Azospirillum brasilense: one gene and its partner. The protein of the gene in region 1 interacts with the protein of each later gene in a pairwise test. Links are inferred from orthologs where the notes say so. Each region holds a gene or a part of one and is shown on either strand. Other genes may lie near its edges. The genes, in order: tsaE and rlmB.

Region 1 (6,077 bases):
CAGCGGGTGGGCGCGGCTGGCGGCCAGCTCGGCGGTCAGGCGCAGATAGGTGCCGACCGCGGTGTGGACCAGCGGCTGGCCCGCCGAGTCGTTGACCGCGATGCCCCAGCGGGTCAGCGCCATGGCGACCCGGCGCGCGAGGTTGCGGTCGGGGGAGACCAGCGCCGCCGTTTTGCCCGGCGTCTCCAGCGCGTGACGGAGCAGGAGCGCGATGACCGACGCCTCCTCTTCCGCGGTCGGGGCGTCGATGCGGGTCAGCCCGTCCAGGGCCGCGGCGTCCAGCCCGTCCAGCTCCCGCCAGCTTTCCGTGGTGGCGGCGGGACGCATGGCCTCCGCCAGCAGGCGGGCGCGGGCGGCCCGCGGCTCCTCCGCGTCGTTCCAGCGGCGGACGGCGGCGCGGCCAACCGACAGCCGGTCGAGCAGGTGGGCGAGGCCGTGTTGCGGGTGCGCCTCGTCGGCGCGGATGGCGTCCCAGCTCGCCTCGTCGGCCTCCAGATCCAGGCCGGGCAGCACGACGGCCCCCTGCGGCAGGGCGGCGACCACCGCCAGCAGGTCGGCGGAGGCCGGGATGGAGCCGGTGGAGCCGGCGGCGATCACCAGCCCCTGCGGCGGCTCCGCCCGCCAGAGCGCGGCCTGGGTCTGAAGCACGAGGTTGCGGCGCTGCGCGGGATCGGTCAGTGCGCTGGCGCCGAGAATGGCCGGCCAGTGCTCCGTGACGATCTTCAGGAACTCCAGCGTCACCTGCCAGTGCTGGGCGTAATCCTCCGGCACCAGCGAGGCCAGCCGGTCGAAGGCGACGTTCTCCGTCCACACCGCGTCGATCAGCCGCCCCAGGTCGGCGCCCAGCCGCACCGCCTGCGCGGTGGTGGCCGACACGCCGGTCGCCTGGAGGATCAGCCGGGCCAGCATCATCTGGCGCTTCAGCCCGCTGATCGGGTCGGGCAACTCCAGCGGCACGCCGGGCAGCTCCTCCGCCGAGGTCAGGCTGAGCGAGGCGGCGTCCAGTTCGCCCAGCGGGCTCATCCGCGGCAGCAGCATCGGCTGCCCGCCGGAGCGGCGCAGGAAGGCCTCGCGCAGCGAGCGGCAGGAGCGGCGCGTCGGCAGCAGGACGGTCACCCCGGCCAGCGCCAGCGGGTCGTTCCCCACGCGGTCCAGGATGCCCGCGGCGAGCTGGTCCACGAAGGACACGCCGGTGGGAATCGAATAGACCTTGGGCTCCGCCCTGCCGCTCATGCCTGCCCCGGAAGCTGTATCGTCAGACGCGCGAGGATACTAGATGTGGGGCAATGAGACCACAAAGCGTCAAGGAATACAAAAATTCTCACAAAGGGACGGTTGGGTGGCCTGTCAGGTGGTGACCACCGACACGTCGCTCATCGACAGCATCTCCTCCGTCTCGGCCAGCGCGTCGGGGGTGCCGATGTGGAACCACAACCCGTCATGGGCGAGGCCGAAAAGACGCCCGGCCTCCTGCGCGCGGTCCCAGACGCGGTTGGTCGAGAAGGCGCCGTCGGGGGTGTCCTGCGCGAACAGTTCCGGCTTCACGATCTGGACGCCGGCGTAGACGAAGGGGGCGATCTCCATCTCGCCGCGCCGGGTCAGCCGGCCCAGCGGGTCCATGTGGTAATCGCCGCGCCCCTCGTAGCCCACCGCCTTGGTGGTCGCCATCAGCAGGAGGAGCGCGTCCATCTCGTCCGGATTCCAGTGGCGGGCCAGCCGCGCCAGGGTGGGGGAGGGGCCGTCGAGCCACAGGATGTCGGCGTTGACCACATAGACCGGGTCGGCGCCGAGCAGCGGCAGGGCCTTCTTCACGCCGCCGCCGGTCTCCAGCAGCGTGTCCTCCGGCGACAGGGTGATGGCCGGGGTGGTCCGCCCCGCCAGATGGGCGGCGATCATCTCGCCCTTGTAATGGCTGTTGACCACCGCGGAGGCCACGCCGGCCTCTTCCAGCCGGTCGAGCGCGTGGTCGAGCATCGGCTTGCCCATCACCGGGATCAGGGGCTTCGGGCGCTCCAGGGTCAGCGGGCGCATCCGCAGGCCCAGCCCGGCGGCCATCACCATGGCCTTATGGGGGACGGTCGCCACAGGCGGCGTCTTGGTACGGGTCTTCTTCGAGACAGGCGACATAATCAATCCGGCTCCGGAACGACAAGCTCCGCGCGGGTACCCGGCGGCAGATGACGGGCAAACCAGTCGGCGACCGGGGCCAGTTCGGGCTTGGCAAGCTGGCCTTCCAGAAGCCGCCAGACGCGCGGCAGGTGAAGGAGATAGCCGCGTCGGCGCTGCAACGCCAGACGCACGAAGATGGCGACGATGCGGGTGTGCCGGATCGCGCCCAGAACCGCGTAGGAGCGGCGGAAGGCGCCCCAGTCCCGATCCGGGAAGGCCGTCCGGTAGCGGTCGAGCAGAACGCCCTCCAGCCCGGCGGGCAGGTCGCGGCGGGCGTCCTCCAGCAGCGACACCAGATCGTAGGCGACGGGGCCGAGCCCGGCGCTCTGGTAATCGATCAGCCCGGCCGCCCGCAGGCCGGGCCGGGGCAGCCGCATGACGTTGTCGACATGGTAATCGCGCAGCAGCAGCGACTGCGGCCCGGCGCAAGCCTCCGGGACGACGGCGGCCCAGGCCGCGTCGAAGTCGGACCGGGCCTCGTCCGACAGGGGTTTTCCCGTCGCCGCGGGCAGGTAGACGTCGGCGAACAGCGCCACCTGCTGCGTGAACAGGGCCGCGTCGTAGAGCGGCAGGTTCAGGCAGGCCGCCTCCTCCACGGGGAAGCGGCGGTGCAGCTCGATCAGAACGTCGGTCGCCAGTTCGTAGAGCGGGCGCGGCTCCTCCCCCGCGTTCAGCAGGCGGGTCAAGGTGCCATCGCCGAAATCCTCCTGAATGGCGAGCCCCGCCTCGACCTCCGCCGCCAGGATGGCGGGGACGGAGAAGCCCAGCCGGTCCAGCGTCGCGCCGATGGCGATGAAGGGCACCAGATCCTCGGCCGGGACGGGGGTGTCGACCAGGATCAGCGTGTCGCCGTCCAGCGTGGTCAGGCGCTCGTAGCGGCGTGCCGAGGCGTCGCCGGCCAGCGGCTCGCGTTTGGCCCCCTCCAGCCCGTGGCGGGCGAGGAAGGCGGCGATCTGCGACGCACGGTCGGTCACGGCCCCTCCAGTCCGGAAAGGCCCAGTCCGGTGAGGTCGAGGGCGTGCAAGCGCGCTTCCCAGACGCCATGGCCGGTCAGGGTGGCGCGGCGCTCGGTCGGCCCGGCGAAGCTCATCGCGACGTCGAGACGGTCGGCGGGCAGCAGCGGACCCAGCCGGTCCGGCCATTCCACCAGCAGGACGGCCTCGGCGCGGGCCTCGTCCCAGCCCAGCTCGGTCACCTCGTCGGGGCCGGACAGGCGGTAGAGATCGAAATGCCAGACCGGGCCGATGTCGGTGTCGTAGGTCTGCACCAGCGTGAAGGTCGGGGACGGCACCTCCGCGTCCTCCTCCGTCACGGCGCGGATCAGGGCGCGGCACAGGGCGGACTTGCCGGCGCCCAGGTCGCCGCGCAAGGCGACGAGGTCGCCGGGAGCCAGCGCCGCGGCCAAACGGCGGGCCAGCGCGGCGGTCGCCTCCTCGCTCGGCAGCGTGACGGCGCGCGTGTGGGGGGAATCGGTCTGGGTCATGTCACGGGATGCGGTCAAATCAACGGCGGCAATCAACGTCGCGAGGCGGCCTTGCGCGGCACCGGGCCGGGGGAGGGGGAGGGGGCGGGCTCCGCCCCTTCGATGCGGTCCTCCACCAAGCGCGGGGGCTTCTTGAAGTTCATGGTGATCATCAGCGTCAGGGCGCCGTTGATCAGGTGGATCATCTTGTCGGATTCGACGGGCAGGGGGATCTTGCGCCCCATGCAATAGGACACCAGCGCCGCCGCGACCTCGGACTCGTGCAGGGTCATGCTGCGGTCGTCACCTTCGTCCCCGGTGACCTGGATCAGCGTCTCCACCCCGCCGCCGCCGGGTTGGCCGGGACGGTAGGTGACCTTGCCGACCGTGCCGTTGGGTAGCGGCTCGCGCATCCGGCGGCGGCGGTCGAGCACGGCCTTCACGACCTCCTGGTCGGTGAACACGAGGCAGCGCAGCTCCTTCATCGCCAGTCCTTCATCGCGGGCGCTCCGGCACGGGGAAAACGCGCAAATCCTACCCCACCGCAACCGCACTCCCAGAAGGAAATCGGCGGAACCGCACCCATTTTGCGCGCGCCGTTCGCTTACCCCGTGCAGGGCGGGGTTGACCGGGGGCGCGAAACCGGACAATTGAAGGCGTCATCGTTCCCCCCGTTTGCACAAGGCAGCGCGTCCCATGTCGCACACCGTCCATCGCACCGACGTCGTCATCGTCGGCGCCGGCCCCGTCGGTCTCTTCGCCGTGTTCGAATGCGGCATGCTGAAGATGCGATGCCATGTGGTGGACGCGCTGGACATGGTGGGCGGGCAGTGCACTGCGCTGTACCCGGAAAAGCCGATCTACGACATTCCGGCCCACCCGGCCATCGAGGCCGCCGACCTGATCGACAAGCTGGCGGAGCAGGCCGCCCCCTTCAACCCGACCTATCATCTCGGCCAGCAGGTCGAGAAGCTGACCCGGACGGACGAAGGACGTTGGCTGGTGGAGACCAGCATCGGCACCCGGATCGACACCCAGGCGGTGATCATCGCCGCCGGCTGCGGCGCCTTCGGCCCCAACCGCCCGCCGCTGGACGGGCTGGAGCAGTATGAGGGCACGTCGGTCTTCTACATGGTCCGCCGCAAGCAGGACTTCGCCGGCAAGCGCGTGGTGATCGCCGGCGGCGGCGACTCCGCCGTGGACTGGACGCTGTCGCTCGCCGACGTGGCGGAGAAGGTCTATGTCGTCCACCGCCGGCCCAAGTTCCGCGCCGCCCCGGAAAGCGTCGCCCGCATGGACGTCCTGGTCCGCGAGGGCAAGGTGGAGATGGTGGTGCCCTATCAGCTCTCCGGTCTGGTCGGCGGGAACGGCCAGCTCTCCGCCGTGCGCGTCGCCACGCTGGACGGCGAGGAGAAGGACCTGCCGGCCGACGCGCTGCTCGCCTTCTTCGGCCTGTCGATGAATCTGGGGCCGATCGCCGAGTGGGGCCTGAACCTGGAGCGCAGCCACATCGGCGTCAGCCTGCCCGGCTGCGCCACCAGCGCCCCCGGCGTCTACGCCATCGGCGACATCGCCACCTACCCCGGCAAGCTGAAGCTGATCCTCTGCGGCTTCTCCGAGGCCGCGCAGGCGGCCCACGCCATCCACCCGCTGGTCCATCCGGGCGAGGCGCTGCACTTCGAATACTCGACCTCCAAGGGCGTTCCCGGCGCTGAGTAAGAACGGAAACGGGCCGCCGGGGGTACCGGCGGCCCGCTCCGTCAGCGGCTGACGGGAGGCATGAGATCAGCCGCCGCGGGGGCCATTACCCGGACCCGGACCGCGGCCGGGGCCTTCGCCGTGCATCGGGCCGTGACCGTGGTGGCGCATGCCCGGACCACCCATGCCACCGCCCATCATGCCGTGCCCGGCGCGGTCGAGGAAGCGGTCGGCCTGCTTCTGCTGGTCCGGGGTAAGCTGGGCGTAGAGGTCGGTCAGCGCCGGGCGCACCTGCTGAAGCTGGGCGAGGCGGGCCGACATCATGGCCTCCATGCGCTCCAACCGGGCCGGGGCGGCGGCGGGCATCGGCTGGTCCTTGTACTTGGCGCAGAGGTCCTGGGTGGGCTTCTGGCTCGCGTTCGCGGCGTCGACGAACTTGGTCCAGGCGGCGCGCTGCTGGTCGGTGATGTTCAGCTTCTTCTCGGCGTAGGCCAGCATGCCGGCCAGCCGGGCGTCCTGATCCTCGCACATCCGGGAGAAATGCCGGCCGCCGTCCGGACCGGGGCCAGGGCCGGCGCCGGGACCCGGCTGCTGCTGGGCGAAGACCGGCACGGCGAGGCCGAGGCCGAGAACCAGCGCGGCGGTGGTCATCATAGCGCGTTTCATGGGGATGCTCCTTGTTATCGACGGGGTCTTGCGTTCCCGATGACCCCGATGATGGGCCGGCAACGTATCCGGTTGATGTCCG
Region 2 (6,188 bases), 590 kb from region 1 along the record:
CGCTGGCTGATCGGCTGCGGCTTGCCGCCGCCGCCCAAAAAGCCGGTGACCTTCGGCGTGTTCTTCACGAGATGCCAGGACTCGTCCGTCAAATCCATCTTGATGAGGACGTAGCCAGGGAAGAACTTCCGCTCGGTGTTGATTTTGGAACCCCGGCGCACCTCGACCACTTCCTCGGTCGGCACCAGGATTTCTTCGAACTTGTCTTCCAGGCCCTTCTGAGCCGCCTTCTCGCGGATGGCCTGGGAAACCTTCTTCTCGAAGCCCGAATAGACGTGAACGACGTACCAGCGCGCGGCCATGGCGATCAGGCTCCCAGCCCAAGGATCATACGGACGGCGAAGGCCAGCACCTGATCCACGACGAGGAAGAACAGCGAAGCCAGCACCACCATGACGAACACCATGGCGGTCGTCACGCCGGTTTCCTTGCGGGTCGGCCAGGTGACCTTGGCCACCTCGCGGCGGACGTCGCGCGCGAATTCTGCGGGGTTCACTTTAGCCATCGTAGACCGTGCGGGCTCCGGTGCGACGTGTAGGGCGCGGTCAGCGACCCGTTCTTGTTCGGTACGGCGTGGCAGGAGTGGAGGGGCTCGAACCCCCAGCCCCCGGTTTTGGAGACCGGTGCTCTACCAATTGAGCTACACTCCTATCGCCGCAGGCTCTACCCCCGGCGGGGAGCGGAGCTTATAGCGCATAGCCGCGTGGCTTGCTAGCCTTTTTATCGGCTGGCACGCCGAAATCGACAGGGATCAATCCCGCCGCCGAGCCAAGGAGGAACGGCGGCGGGATCGACTCCTTCACCTTACTTGATGATCGAGGCGACGACGCCGGCGCCGACCGTACGACCACCCTCGCGGATGGCGAAGCGCAGGCCCTCGTCCATGGCGATCGGAGCGATCAGCTCGACTTCCATGGAGATGTTGTCGCCCGGCATCACCATCTCGGTGCCTTCCGGCAGCTTCACCATGCCCGTCACGTCGGTCGTGCGGAAGTAGAACTGCGGACGGTAGTTGGTGAAGAACGGCGTGTGACGGCCACCCTCTTCCTTCGTCAGGATGTAGGCCTCAGCCTTGAAGGTGGTGTGCGGCGTGATGCTGCCCGGCTTGGCCAGAACCTGGCCGCGCTCGACGTCCTCACGCTTCGTGCCGCGCAGCAGCGCGCCGATGTTGTCGCCAGCCTCACCCGAGTCGAGCAGCTTGCGGAACATCTCCACGCCGGTCACCGTCGTCTTGACCGTGGTCTTCAGACCGACGATCTCGACTTCCTCGCCGACCTTGACGATGCCGCGCTCGACGCGGCCGGTCACCACCGTGCCGCGGCCCGAGATCGAGAACACGTCCTCGATCGGCATCAGGAACGGACGGTCCTTCGGACGCTCCGGCTGCGGGATGTACTGGTCGACCTCGGCCATCAGCTTGAGGATCGCGTCACGGCCGATCTCCGGCGAACGGTCCTCCAGCGCGCACAGCGCCGAGCCCTTGACGATCGGAATGTCGTCGCCCGGGAACTGGTAGGAGGACAGCAGCTCGCGCACCTCCATCTCGACCAGCTCGAGCAGCTCCGGATCGTCGACCATGTCGACCTTGTTCATGAACACCACCAGCGCCGGCACGCCGACCTGGCGCGCCAGCAGGATGTGCTCGCGGGTCTGCGGCATCGGGCCGTCGGCGGCCGACACGACCAGGATCGCGCCGTCCATCTGCGCGGCGCCCGTGATCATGTTCTTCACGTAGTCGGCGTGGCCCGGGCAATCGACGTGGGCGTAGTGGCGGTTGGTCGTCTCGTACTCGACGTGGGCGGTCGAGATCGTGATGCCACGGGCCTTCTCTTCCGGCGCCTTGTCGATCTGGTCGTAGGCGGTGAAGGTCGCGCCGCCGCTCTCGGCCAGCACCTTCGTGATCGCCGCCGTCAGCGACGTCTTGCCGTGGTCGACGTGGCCGATCGTGCCAATGTTGCAGTGCGGCTTGTTCCGCTCAAACTTTGCCTTCGCCATCGCTTTGGTCTTTCGTTCCCGACGTTCCGGACGCACACAATGGCCCGGCCGAGACCGACATTTCCCTTAGCGCGGGGGGATTGGAGCGGGTGAGGGGAATCGAACCCCCGTCGTAAGCTTGGAAGGCTTCTGCTCTACCATTGAGCTACACCCGCCTGCCACGCCCCGCCCGGCGCTATCGACCGGGAACTGCGATCACGGACAAGCCGTGGAATGTAGTGGTGGAAGGGGCTGGATTCGAACCAGCGTACGCGTACGCGGGCAGATTTACAGTCTGCTGCCTTTAACCACTCGGCCACCCTTCCTCAGGCCCGCTGCGGGACATGCCCGCCGCGGAGTTCGGCACTATGAGAATTTTTCAGGCCTTGTCAACACGTCTGAAGCAGTCCAAACCAGAAAACTGTGAATAACCGCGGCGGGCTTAGCCCTGCCCCCTCCAGCCGGACACCATGACCCGTTCGAAGAAGCCATCCGCTCCCCACGGCCAGCCCCCTGCCCCGGCCAAGAACCACTCCCCATCCCACCGCGAGTCGCGCGGCGACCGCCCCTCTCCCGGGCGCGGCGCGCAGGGCGTCCTGCTCTACGGTCTGCATCCGGTGTCGGCGGCGTGGCTGAACCCGGAGCGGCGCATCCACCGCCTGATCGCGACGGAGGCGGGCCGCGCCGCGCTGGAGCCTGTGCTGGCCCAGGCCAAGGCCCGCGGGCTCCAGCGCCCCAGCCTGATGCCGGCCGACCGCAACGACCTGGACCGCATGCTGCCGCCGGGCGCCGTGCACCAGGGCGTGGCGGTGGACGTCGCCCCCCTGGACGAGATCGGAATCGAGGACCTCTGCGCGGAGGCCGATTCGGACCCGTCGGCGCTTGTCGTCGTCCTCGACCAAGTGACCGACCCGCACAATGTCGGCGCGATCCTGCGCTCCGCCTCGGCCTTTGGGGCCAAAGCGGTGGTGGTGACGGAGCGCAACGCGCCGGAGACCACCGGCGTGCTCGCCAAGAGCGCCTCGGGAGCGCTGGAGTCGGTGCCGCTGGTGCGCGTGACCAACCTCGCCCGCGCGCTCGCCGATCTCCAGCAGGCCGGCTTCTGGACCGTCGGCCTTGCCGAGTCGGGGAAGAGCACGCTCGCCCAGTGCAATCTGACGGGCCGCACCGCGCTGGTGCTGGGGGCAGAGGGCGCCGGACTGCGCCGCCTGACCATGGAGCGCTGCGACATCGTCGCCCGCCTGCCGACCCAGGGCCCCGTGGGCAGCCTGAACGTCTCCAACGCCGCCGCCGTCGCCCTCTACGAGGTCGCCCGGCTGCGCTGACGCGCCGCCGAACGCGCCGCACAGGTGAGGCTTGCTGCGGACCGCGGAGGACGCTAGTGTAAGCGCCCGCCGCGGTCTGGCCGGGCGGCACGCCGGTTTAGCTCAGTTGGTAGAGCAGCGGTTTTGTAAACCGAAGGTCGCGGGTTCGAGCCCTGCAACCGGCACCACCTTTTCCTCTCGCCAGACCGACGCCCGGCTCCGCCCCATGACGCCCGCCCCCGATGGCCGCTCCCTGATCCCGACCGGTTCCGGCGTCATCGACGCGGAGCACGGCGCCATTCTCGACCTCTTGTCGGTGATGACCGCGGGCGGTCCGGTCGGGCTGGCGGAGTTGACCGCGCTCCGGCACGAGGTGGCCGAACATTTCGCCACCGAAACGGCGGAGATGGCCGTCCTGACCGCGGACCGGCGGGAGCGGCACGAGCATGCCCACCGCAGCTACCTCGCCGGCATCGACGCTCTGCTGGACACCGCGGGGCGTGGCGATCCGGTGACCGTCGACGATGCGAATCGGCTGATGCTGTGGTTCATCGTCCATTCCAACACCGCCGACACGGAGTTGGTGGAGGCCGCCCGGCGGGCCGGCGACGAGCCGCCGATGATCTCCATGGACGACTGGCTCGACGGTCTGGACGAGGCCGACCGGGACGCCCTGCGCTCCTGAGACGGCCCTGCCGCCCCTGCGGGGGAACCGCGTCTCCGGGCTCCGGTTGGAGGAGGGACGATCCCTTCCCGCAACCGACCCAGGTTCCTTCATGGAAAAATCCGACACCCCCAACGCCGGGGCGCAGCGCCTGCGCGATGCCATCGACAAGGGCTTGACCGGCGACAAGATCCCCGCCGCTGACCCCGCAGCGGCCCCGCTGGGCACCGACGACGAGGCCGCGGGCACCCGTCCGCCTCCCGCCGCCAGCGATCACGATCCCGCCGCTCCCGAGGCCCGCGCGCCCTCAGGCCACTCCAAGGGCGCCGACGCCTTCCGCAAGGGCGATCTCCCCTTCGCTAAAGGCACCCGCGACGACGGGTGACGGCCCCGGTAAGAAAAGACTGCCGCGCAAAAAATGTCCCTCTTCCCGGCGGGAAGAGGGACATCGTCATGGCGTCGAATGGTGACGGGGCGCATACCCCAGTTTTCCGAAACAAATGGGCCGTCTGATGGACCGTCTGGCGGGTTTTCGGAACCGGTCGCCGATCAGAAGTAGCGCTCCGGCACGCGCAGCACGTCGTCGGGCATCACCGGCGTGGTGATCGGAGCCCGGCGCAGCTCCTTCTTGGGATCGGCCCCGCGGGTGATCAGGACATAGTCCTCCTTGGCGCGGTAGGTGTAGCCGCCGGCCATCGCCACCGCGGACAGGGCGGTCATGCCGTTGACATACTGGTACTGACCGGGGTTGCGAACCTCGCCCAGAATGAAGAAGGGCCGGTGGTTCAGCACCTCGACGCTGACCTTGGCGTCGCGGACGTAGCCCTGCGACAGGCGCTTGGAAATGTCCGACTCCAGCTCGCGCGGGGTGTGGCCGCGGGCTGTCACCTCGCCGATCAGCGGCATGGCGACCTTGCCCGAACCGTCGACGCGGAACTCGCCGGACAGCTGCTCCTCGCCAAAGACGATGACGCGAAGCGCGTCGCCGGCCCCCAGGCGGTAATCCGTCATCTGGGCGACGCCCGGCGGTTCGAGAGGGGCGTCCTGGCCACCGGCGCAGCCGACCATCGCGGCGGCGACCACGGTCATTCCGAGCGCGCGGAACACGTTACGTCGATTCATCCCATACCCTTCCATGGCTCGTGAGGACATCGGGCCCAGCCATCCGCGGTCGGAGCGGCCGAACCCTGAGCGGTCACGGAGGGAGACTAGCAACTCGCACGCGCTTGGGAAAAAGTGGAGAGGAAGTAACGCCAACGGAGGAAAAGGATTCGCGTCACCGTATAGGCGGAAATGCAAAAGGGGCGCCCATCGGCAGATGGACGCCCCTTCCGTATCCCTCGATACAATCTGATTACATCTGAGCGCCGACGCGCAGATAGACCAGATTGTCGGAGTAATCGAAGCCACTGAGGTTCGAGTTACGCTTTTCGTAAGTATAACCACCATTCACGAAGATATAGCGGCTGAGCTGATAGCTGGCGCCGGCCCCCAGCGTGTAGACGTCGTCGGTGCGGTCCACGCCGTTGAAGTCGTCCTGGCGCCACTGGACGCGGGCGTTCAGCAGCAGGGTGCGCAGAAGCTCGTGATCCACGCCGACAGCGGCGACGGTGCGGTTGTAGCTCGACGCGATCTGGCTGCCGCGGGCGTAGGTCGATTCGCGGACCTGACGGCTGAGCGAACCGGTGACCGAGGTGAGCTGGGTCACCGACCAGTTCAGGCGGCCGCCCACGGCCAGACCACCGAAATCCTTCAGCGTCGGATCGTCGTAGGTCCGGCTCAGATAGCCGGCATAGATCTCGCCGTTGATCAGGCCGGTCAGGTCGGTGGACAGGCCGCCGACAACCTCGTAGCCCTCCGAGTCGCGGTTGACGCCGCCGAAGTCCTGGCTCAGCCGGTAATTGGTCCAGTTGTAGGAGCCCTGGACGAAGGCCTCGTAGCCCTGGATGAACTCGTAGCCGACGCGGGCGGTGCCGGTGTAGCTCCAGCGGTCGCGGTCCTCCTGCGACTCCGTCTGCCCGTTGCTCAGCTCGGCGTCCTGGTAGGAGGTGTACTGGGCGCCGCCGGTCAGGCGGACGCGGACGCGGTTGAAGCGCTGGTTGAACGACGCCTCGCCGCCGTGGGTGAAGTAGTTCACCGGCTCCGCGAAGCGCGGCACCACGGTGCCGGTGGCCAGCGACACGTCGAAGTTCGGGTCGGACCGCCCCTCATGGTCGCGGCGGCTGAACAGCAGGCCGCTGACCGAC

The links.
Region 2: the proteins of tsaE (region 1) and rlmB interact in binary tests that used the Escherichia coli proteins (3 or more experiments, as listed by UniProt). The link is inferred for Azospirillum brasilense from one-to-one orthologs.

What each region holds. Positions count from the first base shown.
Region 1 is NZ_CP059449.1:1,210,288-1,216,364, forward strand. What follows is about bases 1,897-4,769. They hold tsaE (tRNA (adenosine(37)-N6)-threonylcarbamoyltransferase complex ATPase subunit type 1 TsaE), read right to left. Parts: upstream 3,653-4,769; coding sequence 3,140-3,652; downstream 1,897-3,139. Other genes in these bases: H1Q64_RS05785 (nucleotidyltransferase family protein), read right to left, coding at 1,897-2,127; H1Q64_RS05790 (aminoglycoside phosphotransferase family protein), read right to left, coding at 2,130-3,143; H1Q64_RS05800 (hypothetical protein), read right to left, coding at 3,685-4,116; H1Q64_RS05805 (NAD(P)/FAD-dependent oxidoreductase), read left to right, coding at 4,328-4,769. In the rest of the region: double-strand break repair protein AddB, read right to left, coding at 1-1,233; more of H1Q64_RS05785, read right to left, coding at 1,348-1,896; more of H1Q64_RS05805, read left to right, coding at 4,770-5,350; H1Q64_RS05810 (Spy/CpxP family protein refolding chaperone), read right to left, coding at 5,417-5,995. UniProt on the Escherichia coli protein: Required for the formation of a threonylcarbamoyl group on adenosine at position 37 (t(6)A37) in tRNAs that read codons beginning with adenine.
Region 2 is NZ_CP059449.1:1,796,852-1,803,039, reverse strand. What follows is about bases 1,388-4,371. They hold rlmB (23S rRNA (guanosine(2251)-2'-O)-methyltransferase RlmB), read left to right. Parts: upstream 1,388-2,444; coding sequence 2,445-3,299; downstream 3,300-4,371. Other genes in these bases: H1Q64_RS08455 (hypothetical protein), read left to right, coding at 4,055-4,327; H1Q64_RS08460 (hypothetical protein), read left to right, coding at 3,505-3,963; tuf (elongation factor Tu), read right to left, coding at 1,388-1,995. Also shown: transcription termination/antitermination protein NusG, read right to left, coding at 1-302; preprotein translocase subunit SecE, read right to left, coding at 308-505; more of tuf, read right to left, coding at 805-1,387; H1Q64_RS08450 (polysaccharide biosynthesis/export family protein), read right to left, coding at 4,492-5,064; H1Q64_RS08445 (outer membrane beta-barrel protein), read right to left, coding at 5,297-6,188. UniProt on the Escherichia coli protein: Specifically methylates the ribose of guanosine 2251 in 23S rRNA.